2 regions of the Endozoicomonas sp. SESOKO3 genome follow, and region 1 is predicted to be linked to the other one. Evidence: riboswitches for the same ligand, from Rfam matches in the RefSeq annotation. Region 1 holds a riboswitch; the other holds the start of a gene.

Region 1 (4,427 bases):
CTACCCGGATGGTTATTCCCATGGACATACTCAACGGCACCATAAAGGCCATGCTGGCGAGATTCAATGCAATCTGGTGACCTGCGACGGTCACTGCTCCCAGTTTGCCGATGACCAGAGCCACTGCCGAGAAGATACTGGCTTCAAAAAAGATGGCCAGACCGATGGGGACACCCAGTTTCAGGTGAATAACAATACGGCTCATTGCAGGCCATTCAAAGCGATCAAACAGATTCACTTCTGTATGCTTTTGATTGAACCGGGTATAGCAGAACATCAACAGGCACATGATCCAAAAGCAAATGGCTGTTGCATAACCACAGCCTACGCTACCCATTTCAGGAAAGCCGAATTTGCCATAGATCAATACATAATTAACCGGAATGTTGATCAACAAACCGACAAAGCTGATGAGCATGGCCGGTTTGGTAATAGCGCGCCCTTCGCAATAGCTGACCATGGTTTGATATAAACAGATGCCGGGTACCCCCCAGGCCAATGCTTCCAGGTAGGCTTCCGTCTTAGCAGCCATTTCGGCATTGATTTCCAGAACATTGAGCAGTGGCATAGGGTTCATCATCAAGACCATGCCGACCACACTTAACGCCAGAGAAAGCCACATGGCCTGTCGAACCGGTGAAGCAATCAGGTCAACTTTTTGGGCGCCAAACAGATGGGCGACTGTCGGTGTCGTCGCCATTAGGATACCCCTGATTAACAGATAAATCGGGACCCAGATACTGGAGCCAATGGCTACTGCCGCCAGATCTTGTGCAGAATATTGACCCGCCATACTGGTATCCACAAAGCCCATGCCAGTGGTCGCCAGTTGCGCACCCAGAATCGGGGCTGATAAATAAATAAGTTCTCTAAGTTCCCTGGAATATCGTTGGTATAAAGTTGGGTTGGCTGTCATTTTCTCTCACTGCTATGGTGTGCTTTTACCAAAACTGAACCGGGATAAAAGTGGAACCATCTTATCAGTCACATGACAGCATTTGATATGGCTAATTTGCCGTTACTTTCTGGGGTCCGGCGCGGGATTTCTACTTATTTCCTTTGCCATCAGAGGCCGATCACATCGCCTTTTGACGACATATTTGCTACTGTCGGTGGATGCCTGAATTACCTGAAGTTGAAACGACCCGCAGGGGCATTGCACCTCATATTGTAGGTCAGACCGTGTCGGATGTTATCGTCCGCAATCCGCAACTGCGCTGGCCGGTTTCGGAACATTTAAAGCAGCATTTATCTGGCCGGGTTATCCGTTCTGTCGCAAGACGAGCGAAGTATCTTCTGATCAGAACCGACGCTGGAACCCTGCTGGTTCACCTGGGGATGTCCGGAAGCCTGCGCATATTGAAAGAACCACAGGAAGCCCGGAAACATGACCATATCGACCTGGTTTTCAGTCATGGGATAACGCTGAGATACACCGACCCGAGGAGGTTCGGGGCGGTTCTGTGGGTCGACGACGATATCATGAAACATGACTTGTTAAGCAAACTCGGTCCGGAACCTCTCGGTGATGAATTCACAGCCCGTAGGCTTCATCTCAAATCCCGGGGAAAAAAACAGCCGGTAAAAACGTTCATCATGGACAACCATGTGGTCGTCGGGGTCGGGAACATCTACGCCAACGAAGCCCTGTTCAAAGCAGGTATCCGGCCTGACAGGCCCTGCGGAAAAATTTCCAGAGCCCGCTACGAGCGACTGACCGAAAGCATCAAAGAGACTCTGGCAAAAGCCATTGAGCAGGGTGGAACCACCCTGAGGGATTTTGTCGGGGGTGACGGCAAGCCAGGCTATTTCAAACAAGAACTGGCTGTTTATGGACGCAAGGGGGAACCCTGCGTTCATTGCTCAACACCGATAGTTGAGATCCGGCTGGGTAATCGCTGTACCTGCTACTGTAAAAGATGCCAGCGGTAATCCAAAGAAAGAACATGATGATGACTGGCGATCAGGAGCATGACTTTCGGGAAATACACCGCTTCTTCCTTCACTATCAGCCAAAATTTCCTGAGCGGGGATGTAACGGGCCTTTTGAGCAATAGACATCACTATAGAAACAAAATAGACTCGCACCGCTGGTTGGGGTGTCCGGGATGAATGTTTCCCGGACTGAGAGAGACCCATTGAACCTGAACCGGATGATGCCGGCGTAGGAAACCGAACAATGACGATGACTAATGAGACGCCTGTCGCCCTTACCATTGCCGGATCAGACAGTGGTGGTGGTGCCGGTATACAGGCAGACCTGAAAGCCTTTTCAGCACTGGGCGCTTATGGCTGCAGTGTCATTACCGCTCTGACTGCCCAGAATACTCAGGGCGTTCAGGGTATCCTTGACGTTGAACCCGCCTTTGTCCGTCAACAGCTGGATTCAGTATTCTCGGACCTCGCTATCAGGGCCGTAAAAGTGGGCATGTTGAGCCAGCCAGATGTTATCACGACGGTAGCGGATACTCTGACTCACTTCGGTCCGGCTTATCTTGTGGTTGACCCTGTAATGGTGGCTACCAGCGGTGATGTTCTGCTACAACAGGCCGCTATTGAGACCCTCAGGCAATCACTGATTCCCAAAGCCAGCCTGATCACACCCAACCTGCATGAAGCTGCGGTGCTGCTTGATCGTCCATTGCCCAAAAATCCCGACCAGATGATCGATATGATTGAGCCTCTTCTGGCGCTGGGCTCTGAAGCGGTCCTTCTGAAAGGTGGTCACCTGAGTGGCGACAATAGTGATAATAAGGCCGTCGATTTTTATCACGACGGTACGTCTCTGCACCGACTGGAATCCAACTGGATAAACACCAGTAACACTCACGGTACAGGCTGTACATTGTCCTCAGCCATTACCGCATTACTGGCTCGTGGTTACACCATGAGAGAAGCCATCCCAGAGGCTAAAAAATACATTGCGCAAGCCATTGCCCACGCCGATCAGCTGAACATAGGCCAAGGCAACGGACCTGTACACCACTTCTACAAAATCTGGTGATCTGGTCTGAATGTTTGATGTCGCAGTAAGAGATGCTGCTTTGCCTGTCTGGCATCAAAAAAGTAAATCAGATTTCATCGTGATACGGTAGTTGCTTTATCTGTTCCAGTGACTGCACTGGAACTCTTACAGCGTTGTTTCTGTCAAATACCTTACTTTCTGGATTGTATTCTTCGTAGATAAATTCCTTATCATCAGCTTTTAGAATTCTGGTAGTAGCTAAAAAACCATCAGGCGGGCAAATACATTCGTTTGGGCGTGGTTTAATATTATCTGGATCAGCGTCTTTGCAGCCATAGTCTAAGATCAACTTTTCCTCTGAGTCTCTCGGGAAAAACCATACACCAGAAATACCTATTACTTTATGACTAAGTCCCGGAATGTCCATAACTACATCATATCTGCCGTATAATACGTCCCGACTACAGTATTCTCTGAAACCTCTAATTCGAAACTTTGTCGGGTTTGTAGTGCGACGAGGTGGGTGGTAAGTTATATATTTCTTAACAGGTGAATTATCTCTGACAAGCCAAGTGCCTATTATCTGTTTTTCTACTTCATCAGCGTGCAAACAAGTAAAAGACAGAAGTATTACTATACAAGCTGCATATTTAAGTTTCATTGTCAGTTCCCCGGTATCGAAAAACATATAGATCAATGAAATATATATTAAGTCCCAGAGATGCCTGACAAAAAATACCAGAGGACAGCACTGTCTCACTGCCTCTGATCCTGGCAATAGACGGAATTAAACACCTGCCCCGTCAGGCAAAACTAACTGGTCAGGTATTTAATATTCTGGCTGAAGATCCTTGTCCAAAACTCTGAGCAGACCGGTTAGTGATCGAATTTCATAATCAGGTCTGCGATCGCCACTGAATGCCTTATCAGCAGGATTAAACCAGACGGTACCAATTCCCAATGCTCCGGCACCTGCCACATCGGCTTTCAGGCAGTCTCCTACATGAAGGGTCTCGTCCGGAGTAACTCCGGCACGTTCCATGGCTTTCAAAAATAGAGTCGGTTCCGGTTTCAGACTGTTGTAATCTTCTGCCTTGAGAGCAAAATCAAAAAACTCACTGACCGATAATTTCTCTACATCGACATTACCATTAGTGACCGCAGCCAGAGTGTAGTCTGCTGACAGGTGAGAGAGAACCGGCTGAACTTCCGGAAAACATTTCACATCATGACGCCACTCCATAAACTCCCGCATCAGGTCACCGGCAATTTCTTCAGCTCTTGATTCAGGACAATCACAGTTTTGCAGAACCTTCTGCAGAGAAAACCGGCGCAGTTCCGTAATCTGATATCTGAGCTCCGGACGATCTTCCAACAGTTTGACCCGATACTCGAACACTTCTTTGGGTGTCATTCTCTCGTGGGTTTCTGGCCAGTATTCACAGAGTTTTTTCCAGGCTTT
Region 2 (4,427 bases), on a different contig from region 1:
ACCTATCGATTTGTACACTTCTCTGATCCCCAGTTAGTTCCGGCGGGAATGTTGAATTATGACATTGACCCACAGGCAAGGTTGAAGCACTGCGTCGACACACTTTTGCAGCAAGTGCCGGAATCCAGCGCTTGCATCATCACAGGTGACCTGACTCACTGGGGCGAAAAAGAGGCCTATAAAGCCTTGAAAGAAGAACTCGACAGGTTGTCTTTCCCGGTTTACTGCCTGATGGGCAATCATGATCACAGACAAAATTTTCTGGATGTTTTCCCAAACCATCCAAGGCAGCAGGAGGGCTTTATCCAATTTACGGTTGAGACAGAACTGGTCAACCTGATCTGTCTGGATACGCTGGATGACAGAAAACGCAGTGGGGTTCTCTGCGAGCAAAGACTGGCATGGCTGAAGCATGAACTGGAAGCTGCAAACAAACCGGTTTGTCTGTTTATGCACCATCCTCCATTTGAAACGGGATTGGCAAGCATGGACAGGGACAATCTGGTCAATTCAGAAGCACTCAGGTCAATGATTCAGCCCCACAAAGAATGGATCAGGCATTTGTTTTTCGGTCATTTGCACCGCTCTGTTTCGGGTCATTGGCAGGGAATCAGCTTTTCATGCCCACCTTCTCTGGTTCATCAGACACCTTTTAATTTTGATAACCCCAAGCCTGACTCTGTTTCGCCAGAGCCTCCAGTTTATAACCTGGTAGATATTCATCCCGACAGACTGGTTGTCCACACTCACAATTTTTTGCATGATTCTCCCACTATTAACAGCAGAGCCTGTCAGCGCTATCAAAAGCCTCTGGACCCTGAATTATGAAATTTAATGAACCTGCACTTCTGAAAAACTGGGAAAAACGTTTTGTAGAATTTCTGCAAGACCGGGATTGCGAGGATGCCTCTCACGACATTTCCCACTTTCAGCGGGTCTGGAAAACGGCACAACAGCTGATGGATGAAGGCCATTTTGACATTAACCGGCTGGTGGTTCTTGCTGCCTGTTATTTTCACGATATTGTTGTGTTGCCAAAAAACCATCCGGAGCGCTCGAAAGCTTCCACCCTTTCGGCTGAAGAGACTGAAGTTTGCCTGAAATCTCTGGCGTTTCCTGAAGACCTGATCGCTGCCGTGTGTCATGCAGTAAAAACTCACAGTTATTCCGCTAACATCCCCCCTGAAACTTTGGAAGCTGAAGTGGTTCAGGATGCGGACAGGATGGAAGCCCTTGGGGCGATTGGCATTGCCCGTTGTTTTTATACGGGTGGCAAGCTGGGCCAGAAACTGTTTGATCCCGAAGACCCTATGGGGAAAAACAGGACACTGAACGATCGTCAGTACTCACTGGATCATTTTGAAATCAAGCTCTTGCAGATTCAGAAGACCATGAAAACAGAGCCCGGGCGCAACATGGCAGTTCGTCACAGCGACTTTTTGCAGTCCTTCCGAACTCAGCTGTGTAAGGAGCTTTCAGGCGACTACAGCTAAATAAAGTCTTGGTTTTTTTTGTATCTTTGTACTATTAACCTCTTAGCAATCTGCTTATACTTTCCGGCAATCTTGTCGGAGCGCCACGGGCTGAGACCGAAAGTTTTTTTTTCGGAATCCGTAGAACCTGCTCAGGTTAATACCTGCGAAGGGAACAAGATGGCCTATCCGGCAAGCTATTTCGAAACAGTCGTGAACTGGAAAACAGTCTTGAACTGGAAAACAGTCATGAACTCAACGTGAAGGATACTGAAACGATGGCTTGCGAGAAAAATGCGTCCGGTTTTGACCGGCAGTTACTGATGGACGCCTGTCGCCCCTTTCCCAACTCCCAAAAAACCTATGTAACAGGCAGTCGCGAAGACATTCGTGTCGGTATGAGAGAAGTTCATCTGCACGATACCCCTGAGCGTTTTGGTGGCGGCAAGAATGAACCGGTTCGGATTTATGATACGTCGGGCAGCTACACGGAGAGTGGTGTTCCTCATGATTTGAATGAGGGCTTGCCGGGTTTGCGCTCAAAGTGGATTGAAGAAAGAGCTGATACTGAGCTGCTCAACGATCGGTCCTCAGAATTTGCCCGCTCCCGTCAGTTTGATCTGCGTCTGCAGGAGATTCGCTTCAAAGCACTGAGAACGCCCCGCAGAGCCAGGGCGGGCCAAAATGTCTCACAGCTGTATTACGCCAGACAGGGGATAATCACTCCTGAAATGGAGTTTATTGCGATTCGTGAGAATATGGGGCGTACCGAAGGCTCTCACATCACTCCAGAGTTTGTCAGAAAGGAAGTCGCTGAAGGGCGGGCCATTATCCCGGCCAACATTAATCACCCTGAGTCCGAGCCCATGATTATCGGGCGTAACTTTTTGGTGAAGATCAATGCCAATATTGGTAATTCTGCGGTGACCTCTTCCATTGAAGAAGAAGTTGAAAAGATGCTCTGGTCTGTTCGCTGGGGTGGCGATACGGTGATGGACTTATCCACAGGCAAGAACATCCATGAAACCCGTGAGTGGATTATCAGGAACTCGCCAGTGCCTATCGGTACGGTGCCTATCTATCAGGCTCTGGAAAAGGTCAAAGGCAAGGTGAAAGACCTGAACTGGGAAGTCATGAAGGACACCATCATCGAGCAGGCAGAACAGGGCGTGGATTACATGACGATCCATGCCGGTGTCCTCAGGGAACATGTTGCTAAAACCAGAAACCGGGTGACAGGTATTGTTTCCCGGGGGGGAGGTATTCTGGGGCAGTGGGCAGAGATGCATGATGCCGAGAATTTCCTTTACGACAATTTCCGTGAGCTGTGTCAGATCTGTCAGGCGTACGATATCAGCCTGTCTCTGGGTGATGGTTTGCGACCTGGTTGTATCGCCGATGCCAACGATGAAGCGCAATTTGGCGAACTGAAAACCCTTGGGGAACTGACAAAAATTGCCTGGGAATACGATGTTCAGGTCATGATTGAGGGACCGGGCCATGTGCCCATGCACCTCATTAAGGAAAACATGGAGATGCAACTGGAGCACTGTCATGAAGCGCCTTTCTATACCCTTGGGCCTCTGACGACTGATGTGGCACCGGGCTATGACCACATTACTTCAGGTATCGGAGCTGCCATGATCGGCTGGTATGGCTGTGCGATGCTTTGTTATGTCACACCCAAAGAGCATCTCGGTCTGCCTGATAGAGATGATGTAAAAGCAGGTCTGATTGCCTATAAAATTGCCGCTCATGCTGCTGATTTGGCCAAAGGTCATCCCGGTGCCCAGATTCGTGATAATGCTTTGTCCAAGGCGCGCTTTGAATTCCGCTGGCTGGATCAGTTTAACCTGGCTCTGGACCCCGATACGGCAAAAGCCTATCACGATGAGACATTACCTCAGGAAGGTGCGAAGGAGTCAGAGTTCTGCTCCATGTGCGGACCTGATTTCTGTCCCATGCGGATGACTCAGGATGTTCGCGAACTGGAAGAAACTGCCTGAAAATAAACGCTGGGAGTCAGTCGTCTGGCTGACTCCTTCTGACCTGTCGAATATATGACGTCACCACTGCTTGCTAATCTTTTGGGAGTGCTTTGCTCAATCCAGGAGGTCATAGTGGTTCCGTTTTCTCCTCAATCATTTCTGAGTTTCTTTCAATCCCGTAAAGACGCTGCAGGCCAGTACCCCATCCTTGATAGGGGGCAATTGTCATCGGAAAAAGTCGGTTGGGTTCGGGGGCCGTCTGATAAGTACACTGCTTTTTGTCGCTCCGTAAAAATTTATTACGAGCGAGAGAACGAACTCATGGATAAGCCGGAGTTGCAGGGTGTTAGTCGTATAGTACAAACGGCCACCGGGTCTGCAACCCCGCTGTTCAAAAGAGATGTGTCAATCACAAATCCGGCCACGCCAAGAAAAGCCAGTGAGTGGAATGATGAGTTTATAGCGGTAAATCAGGCGAGTCTGACGGTGTTGCATGAGGCTGAGGTTGAGTTGGTTCAGTTGCTCCTGAACAAAGCGCCAGAGGATGAAATACAGGCAGCAGTTGAAAACCTGATAACAATGTTCTGTTTGACCACTAAAAGCAGAGACGGGGGTGACTGGGAAGCCCATTTAAGGGACTTTATGGAATCCGAGAAAGTGGATATCCGGATTCAATGTGCAAGACACCGGGCTCCTGATGAAGAGAAGCCTTATGACCTGGCCTTGCCCCACGCAAGAGCGAATGCATCAGGGAAAAGAGTCTTCACCTCACCGCATACGGGTGATCTGGACCTGCATTTTGGCATGATGGATCGTGCTATTGATTATTTCAAGGCAAACCCACCCAGAGGCGTTCAACATACCAGACAGGATCGGAAGCAAGCCGGCTTTAGTCATGCACTTGATAATGTCAAGCAGCCTCAACGATTGTCTCCAAATACGCCACCGAAATTAAAAGAGAAGCTGA

The links. A riboswitch is a leader RNA that binds a small molecule or an ion and turns the genes downstream of it on or off. The one in region 1 is predicted to bind thiamine pyrophosphate.
Region 2: linked by a shared signal. The riboswitch ahead of thiC (phosphomethylpyrimidine synthase ThiC) and the one ahead of thiD (bifunctional hydroxymethylpyrimidine kinase/phosphomethylpyrimidine kinase) in region 1 are both predicted to bind thiamine pyrophosphate.

What each region holds. Positions count from the first base shown of each region.
Region 1 covers NZ_JAHHPR010000736.1:3,021-7,447, forward strand. Annotated here, with positions in the region: gene KDK18_RS12960 (MATE family efflux transporter) at 1-916, opposite strand, end outside; gene mutM (bifunctional DNA-formamidopyrimidine glycosylase/DNA-(apurinic or apyrimidinic site) lyase) at 1,117-1,932, shown strand; TPP riboswitch at 2,086-2,188, shown strand; gene thiD (bifunctional hydroxymethylpyrimidine kinase/phosphomethylpyrimidine kinase) at 2,186-3,004, shown strand; gene KDK18_RS12975 (hypothetical protein) at 3,072-3,626, opposite strand; gene KDK18_RS12980 (HAD family hydrolase) at 3,795-4,427, opposite strand, start outside.
Region 2 covers NZ_JAHHPR010000792.1:3,821-8,247, reverse strand. Annotated here, with positions in the region: gene KDK18_RS14040 (phosphodiesterase) at 1-828, shown strand, start outside; gene KDK18_RS14035 (phosphohydrolase) at 825-1,493, shown strand; TPP riboswitch at 1,560-1,664, shown strand; gene thiC (phosphomethylpyrimidine synthase ThiC) at 1,751-3,478, shown strand; gene KDK18_RS14025 (DUF2608 domain-containing protein) at 3,593-4,427, shown strand, end outside.